2 regions of the Neorhizobium sp. DAR64860/K0K1 genome follow, and region 2 is predicted to be linked to the other one. Evidence: predicted binding sites of a transcription regulator. Region 2 holds the regulator's gene; the other holds the start of a gene.
What was found. The regulator LexA, encoded in region 2, represses DNA repair genes until DNA is damaged. The targets are predictions, from matches to a motif close to TGTTCNNNNTGTGTTCNG.
Positions count from the first base shown of each region.

Region 1: a site for LexA is predicted at 1,716-1,733, ahead of ACQY1J_RS05080 (helicase-related protein). Genes of this name have one in related genera too.

Region 1 covers NZ_CP191459.1:100,744-104,158, reverse strand. Annotated here, with positions in the region: gene ACQY1J_RS05080 (helicase-related protein) at 1-1,515, opposite strand, end outside; gene ACQY1J_RS05075 (DUF3309 family protein) at 1,891-2,046, shown strand; gene ACQY1J_RS05070 (glycine zipper domain-containing protein) at 2,087-2,341, shown strand; gene ACQY1J_RS05065 (beta-ketoacyl-ACP reductase) at 2,405-3,133, opposite strand; gene ACQY1J_RS05060 (acetyl-CoA C-acetyltransferase) at 3,215-3,415, opposite strand, start outside.
Region 2 covers NZ_CP191459.1:1,759,533-1,762,947, reverse strand. Annotated here, with positions in the region: gene ACQY1J_RS13145 (ComEC/Rec2 family competence protein) at 1-1,040, shown strand, start outside; gene lexA (transcriptional repressor LexA) at 1,021-1,740, opposite strand; gene ACQY1J_RS13135 (VOC family protein) at 1,933-2,808, shown strand; gene kdsA (3-deoxy-8-phosphooctulonate synthase) at 2,813-3,415, shown strand, end outside.

The DNA of each region.
Region 1 (3,415 bases), 1.7 Mb from region 2:
TTCGACGAAGACATCCCCATTCACACTGATTTCAGCTTCCAGCATCGCATTCTCTCTTAGGCGCTTCATGAGCACAGATGTCCTGCGATCAACAAAGCGTTTCGTCAACCGTTCATGTAACGCGTCCGACAACCTATCCTCGATTTCCCGTGTCTTTTCTTGCCAGTGTGTCGGATCGGCAAGCCAGCCAGGCCGGTTCGAAACATAGGTCCAGGTACGAATCTGCGCGATTCGGGCCGACAGGGTGTCGATTTCTCCGTCGGTCCGGTCGGCCCGGCGAACCTGTTCTGCCATGAATTGCTCGTTCACCGTGCCGAAGCGCACAAGATCCGAGAAAAGAGTCGAAATGAGGTCTGCGTGTTGCGCAGGGGCAATCCGCCGATAGTCCGGCAGAGCGCAGGCCTCCCACAATTTTTCCACCCGCTCCGGCGTTGTCGCCGTATCGCGGATTTCTGAGTAGCGCGACAGATAGTCGAGCGCCTGGATATCGATTGCCGGCAGCGCGCGGGCAAGACCCGCCACGGTCGGCGGCCGGTCGAGACTGGCGCGCAGAGCGGCAAGCGAGGAATAGTCGACGCTTTTCGTGCGCCACTGCAGCACTTTCACCGGCTCGAAATGATGACCTTCGATCCGCTCGACCAGTTCGTCGTCGAAAGGCTGGACCTGTCCGGTCACGCCGAAGGTTCCGTCGCGCACATGGCGGCCGGCACGCCCGGCAATCTGCGCCAGTTCGGACGGATTGAGATTGCGGAACTGATAGCCGTCGAACTTGCGGTCCTGAGCGAAGGCAACGTGATCCACATCGAGATTGAGGCCCATGCCGATCGCATCGGTTGCGACCAGATATTCCACATCGCCTTCCTGATAGAGAGCGACCTGTGCATTGCGGGTCCGCGGGCTCAAGGCGCCAAGCACCACGGCCGCACCGCCGCGCTGGCGGCGGATCAGTTCTGCGATCGCATAGACCTCTTCAGCGGAGAAGGCGACAATGGCGGAACGCTGCGGCAGGCGGGTGATCTTTTTCTGGCCGGCATAAAACAACTGCGAGAGGCGCGGCCGTTCGACCACGGTGATCCCGGGAAGCAGCCGTTCGAGGATCGGCCGCATGGTGCCGGCGCCCAGCAGCAACGTCTCCTCGCGTCCGCGAAGATGCAGGATGCGGTCGGTGAAGATGTGCCCGCGCTCGAGATCGCCGGCCAGCTGTACCTCGTCGATGGCGACGAAGGCGGCCTTTGTCTCGCGCGGCATCGCCTCGACGGTGCAGACGGAAAAGCGCGCCATATGCGGCGTGATCTTTTCCTCGCCCGTGATCAGCGCGACATTGTGATAACCGACCTTCTCCACGACACGCGTATAGACCTCGCGTGCAAGCAGGCGAAGGGGCAGACCGATCACGCCGGAACCGTGCGCAACCATGCGCTCGATGGCATAATGGGTCTTGCCGGTATTGGTGGGGCCTAGCACGGCCGTGACGCCGCGGCCGCTGAGAATCATGGGCTGAGAATGCAAAGCCAGTTCCTGCTTATCCGCCGATGCGATCCTCCACGGAAACGCAATCGCATTATCAGATGGCCATGCTCGACGATAAACGCAAGCTGATATGTTATCCTCGACAAGGCGAGACCACGATTTCCAGGATCAATATGCGTACGATACGCAAGCCAGTTTCGTTCGAACAAACGTGAACGAATCGGCGACGATTGCGGATTCCGGAGCGTTCTCGATCTGTTTCGAACATTACCCGGCTTTCCGACGCATGGCGAAAGTGTAACCCGTTAACCACACTTCACGGGCGAGCTAGTGGTGAGTGGAACAAAAGTTCCCATGCTACGTTTTCTCGGCAATCCCAACCGGACATGTCGAGCCGGTAGGTCAGCGGAGTACAAGCCTATGCTCGGAACCATCCTTCTTATCGTACTGATTTTGCTTTTGATCGGCGCGCTGCCGAATTGGGGGCACAGCCGGAACTGGGGTTATGGTCCGTCCGGCGGTCTCGGCCTCGTTGTGCTGATTATCATCATCCTCCTGCTGATGGGCAGGATCTAAAAGCGGCGAAGCCGCACGTTACCAAGGGAAGGAAAGTGACATGAAAAAAGTTTTGCTCGTCGGCGCTCTCGTCGGAATGCTGGCATCCTGCACATCCACTGAAAAGGGCACTGCAATCGGTGCTGCTTCGGGCGCCGTTATCGGTGGCGCTGTGACCAACAGCTGGGGTGGCGCTGCAGTCGGCGCTGTCGGCGGCGGTCTGGTTGGCGCTGCTATCGGCGAATCGCAGAAGCGCAACGGTTACTGCGTCTATCGCGACCGTTATGGCCGTACATACGAAGCGCGTTGCCGCTAAGTCCTGCGTTTAGTCGCAGAATAGAAACCGGCGTCCCATGTGCGCCGGTTTTTTTGTATCCGCTTACCCGGCGAAATACTGACCGCCATTTGCGCTGAGCGTAGACCCGGTAATGAATCCGGCTTCTTCAGAGGCCAGAAACAGCACGCAGCGGGCGATTTCTTCCGGTTCGCCCAACCGTCCGACAGGTATCTGCGGGATGATCTTTTCATCCATCACCTTTTGCGGGATGGCACGCACCATGTCGGTTCCGATATAGCCGGGGCAGATCGCATTGACGGTGATGTTCTTCGAGGCCCCCTCTTGAGCCAGTGCCTTGGTGAAGCCGAGATCGCCAGCCTTGGCGGCAGAATAGTTCACCTGCCCCATCTGGCCCCTCTGGCCATTGATCGAGGAGATGTTGATGATGCGGCCGAAGCCGCGCTCGCGCATGCCGGGCCACACCGGATGGGTCATGTTGAAAAGGCCGGAAAGGTTGGTATCAATGACCTCCTTCCACTGCTGTGGCGTGATCTTGTGAAACATGCCGTCTCGGGTGATGCCGGCATTGTTGACGAGGACGTCGACAGGCCCGAGCTGCGTTTCGACTTCAGCGATGCCCTTCACGCAGGCATCGTAATCCGACACGTCCCACTGGAACACCGGAATGCCCGTCGCCGCGTGAAACTCAGCGGCTTTATCGGTATTGCCCGCAAAATTTGCGGCGACCGAATAGCCTGCCGCTTTCATGGCAGTGCTGATCGCAGCCCCGATGCCGCGCGTGCCTCCTGAAATCAACGCGATACGCGCCATGTAAACTTCCTTTCATACCGTCGCCGCCGTCAGCGTAACGGAGCTGCTCACGCCGATAACGTGGGCAGCTGCCACCCAGTGCTAGAGCGCTTCCAGACACATGGCGACGCCCATACCGCCCCCGATGCAGAGCGTCGCAAGCCCCTTTTTCGCGCCACGGCGCTTCATTTCGAACAGCAGCGTATTGAGAATTCGCGCACCCGACGCACCGATCGGGTGACCGATGGCGATCGCTCCGCCGTTGACGTTGACGAGCGACGGATCGAGGCCCAGATCCCGCGT
Region 2 (3,415 bases):
ATCTGACCACCTACGGCCTCGCGGCCAATCTCGCGGCCATGCCGATCATTTCCTTCGTGGTGATGCCGGCAGGGCTTGTTGGCATGTTGCTGATGCCGTTCGGGCTGGATGCTCCCTTTCTGTTCATCATGGGCGAGGGGCTGCGGATCGTCATTCGCATTGCCGAGATCGTTGCCGCATGGGGCGGCGATATTGCCATCGGCCGGCAGAACCCTCTTTTCCTGCCGCTGGCGACGGCAGGCTTTCTGCTTCTGACGCTGCTGCGCACGCCGCTGAGGCTGACAGGCGCGCTGTTCATGGCGGTGGCTTTGCTCTTTGCGGTCCGCTCAGGCTCGGCGCCGAGGCCTGATATCGTCATATCCGAAGACGGCGCGTCAGTGGGACTGATCCAGGATGACAAGATCACCCTCAATCGAACCCGGCCGCCGGGATTTATCTACGATCAATGGCGGCGAGCGCTGGTGCTTGAGACCGGAGAACAACCGCTCGCCTTGCCGGTTCTTGCCTCTTCGGAACCAGCGCGAGGTGCCAGCCTTGCGAAAAGTGATGACAGACGACCTAGACCACATTCGCGACCGGATTTGACGCGCCGGGAAATCGAATATGTCAGGGGCTTTCTTCAAGCATTCACGCCCGGACGATTTGCCTGTCTGCCGAAAATCCTGTGCGCGGCGCAGACTGCTCAGGACATCCGGATCGTCACTGTCGAAGACAACCGATACACCGATCTTGCCTGCGATTTCGGTCGGATCATCGTCTCGCCCGGCGCACGCTTCGATACTTGCCGCTCCGGCGCCTTGCTTCTCAGCGGGCGGACGTTGCGCCGGACTGGCGCACTGGAAATCACCATTATTCCGAACGCGACAGCGCCAGACATCAAGATTACGGCGGCGATGCGAGACAGCGCACAGACCTCAAGCCGTCCGTGGACCGTCCACCGGTTCTATGACTGGCGAACGCGACAATTCGACTTTGGCATCCCGGAGGCTGTTGCTGCGCATCTCCGGGATAACAGCGTTCTTAATGATAGCGGCGAATAAGGCCGACAAGCTTGCCCTGGACCTTCACCCGGTCGGGCGGGAAGATGCGGGTCTCGTAAGCGGGGTTCGCCGCTTCCAGCGCGATCGATGCACCCTTGCGGCGGAACCGCTTCAGGGTCGCTTCTTCCTCATCGACCAGGGCAACGATGATATCGCCCGGACTTGCGGTGCTGGCATTCTTGATGATGACGGTATCACCATCGAGGATGCCGGCATCGATCATCGAATCGCCCTTCACTTCGAGCGCGTAATGATCGCCGGAACCCAGCATCTCGATCGGAACGGCGATGTCGTGGGTGTTGTTCTGGATCGCGGAGATCGGCACGCCGGCAGCGATTCGACCCATGACCGGAATGTTTGTCGAGAACGGATTGTCCGCCATGACCGGCGCCGGCTTCTGAGCGACGACCGGTTGCGTTTTGCCGAGGCTTCCCTCGATGACACTGGGAGAAAATCCCCGTCGCGGATGAAGGTTCGCCACATAGGCGTCAGGCAGCTTGATCACTTCGAGCGCGCGTGCTCTGTTCGGCAGACGGCGAATAAAGCCACGCTCCTCGAGCGCGGTGATCAGCCTATGGATGCCGGACTTCGATGCAAGGTCGAGAGCGTCCTTCATTTCGTCAAACGACGGCGGCACGCCTGATTCTTTCATCCGCTCGTGGATGAACAGAAGTAACTCCTGTTGCTTGCGTGTCAGCATGGACGGGACCCTCAGAATTGGAAACAAATGCAGAACGGACGCTATATGTTCTATCTGTGTTCCGCAAGCCCCAAATTTCTGCTCAAGAATAGTCTCATTTCAGCGTTCGATCACGTATTCAGTTCGTGCGCAGCACTTGCCGAGTTTCCCGCGATAGCCAATGTTCTGCGGAATAAGACTTTGGGGGTGTAAGTGGGTAACAAGTCAGTCGATCATTTGGTTCTGCCCGTTGCAGATCTGGCGTCAGCGCGGGGGAGGTTGACCGCTCTCGGCTTTACTGTGGCACCTGAAGGTGTTCACCCTTTCGGCACAGCCAATGCCTGCATATTCTTCGCGGATGGCTCGTACCTCGAGCCACTGGCCATTGTTAACCGTCGGCAAGCCTCGCTTGCGGCAAAACGAGGCAACGTGTTCACCGATCGCGACATCCGCTTTCGCGGCCAGCGGAAAAGGGAAGGTCTATCGGCGGTGGTCGTCGGGACGCAGGATGCATCGGCCGATCATAGCCGTTTTGTGGACGGGCACATGTCTGCGGGCGAGATGCTTCAGTTCTCCCGCCCGATGCAGTTGCCCGATGGTGGGGAGAGCGAAGTCTCATTCCGTCTGGCGTTCGCGGCAGTCCCCGAGGTCGATGACATCTTGCTGTTTTCCTGCCAGCGCATGGCCGCATTACCGGCAGATCGCGGTGGTCTTGATGAGCACGCAAACGCCGTTACAGGCCTTCGAGAGATCGTCTTTTCTGCAGATGACCCGCTGGAGTTTCTGCCGCTTTTCGAAACCGTGTTCGAGACTCAGCCCGAGCAAGGGAAAGACGGTCTGCGGATCGAAGCTGCCAATGCCAGCATCCGCATTCAATCCAACGACACGTTCAGCGACGAGTTCCGGTCTTCGATGAAGCCCTTGTTATCGTCGCGCCTCGCTGCGCGCGGGATCATCTTTAAGACCACCGATCTCGCCGTGACAGAGATCACCCTTGCTGCTAATGACGTCGCATTCATCCGCAGGGATGGCCGCGTGATCGTGTCGGCAGCCCCGGGGCAAGGTGTGGTTTTCGGTTTCGAGGAATAGTGAAATGACAGTCTCCGCCAATTCTGAAGTGTCCGTGGGCGAGGGGAGTTCGAAAGTCGTTTTTTCCAACACGGCAAAGCTCTCGCTGATTGCCGGTCCCTGTCAGATGGAAAGCCGTGATCACGCCTTCATGATCGCGGGTACGCTTGTCGAACTCTGCAAGAAGCTCGGCATCGGCCTCGTCTACAAATCCTCCTTCGACAAGGCCAACCGCACGTCGATCTCCGGCAAGCGCGGCATCGGCTTGGACAACGCGATGGCAATCTTTGCCGATCTCAAGAAGGAATACGGCTTTCCGGTTCTGACCGACATCCACACGGAAGAGCAGTGCGGCCTCGTGGCCAATACGATCGATATCCTGCAGATCCCCGCCTTCCTGTCGCGCCAGACCGACTTGCTCGTCGCGGCCGCAAAGACGGGTTGCGCCATCAACGTGAAGAAGGGCCAGTTCCTGGCGCCCTGGGACATGAAGAACGTTCAGGCGAAGTTCCTCGAAAGCGGCAATCCGAATGTGATGCTGTGCGAGCGCGGCGCCTCGTTCGGCTATAATACGCTTGTCTCCGACATGCGTTCGCTGCCGATCATGGCGTCTCTCGGAAGCCCTGTC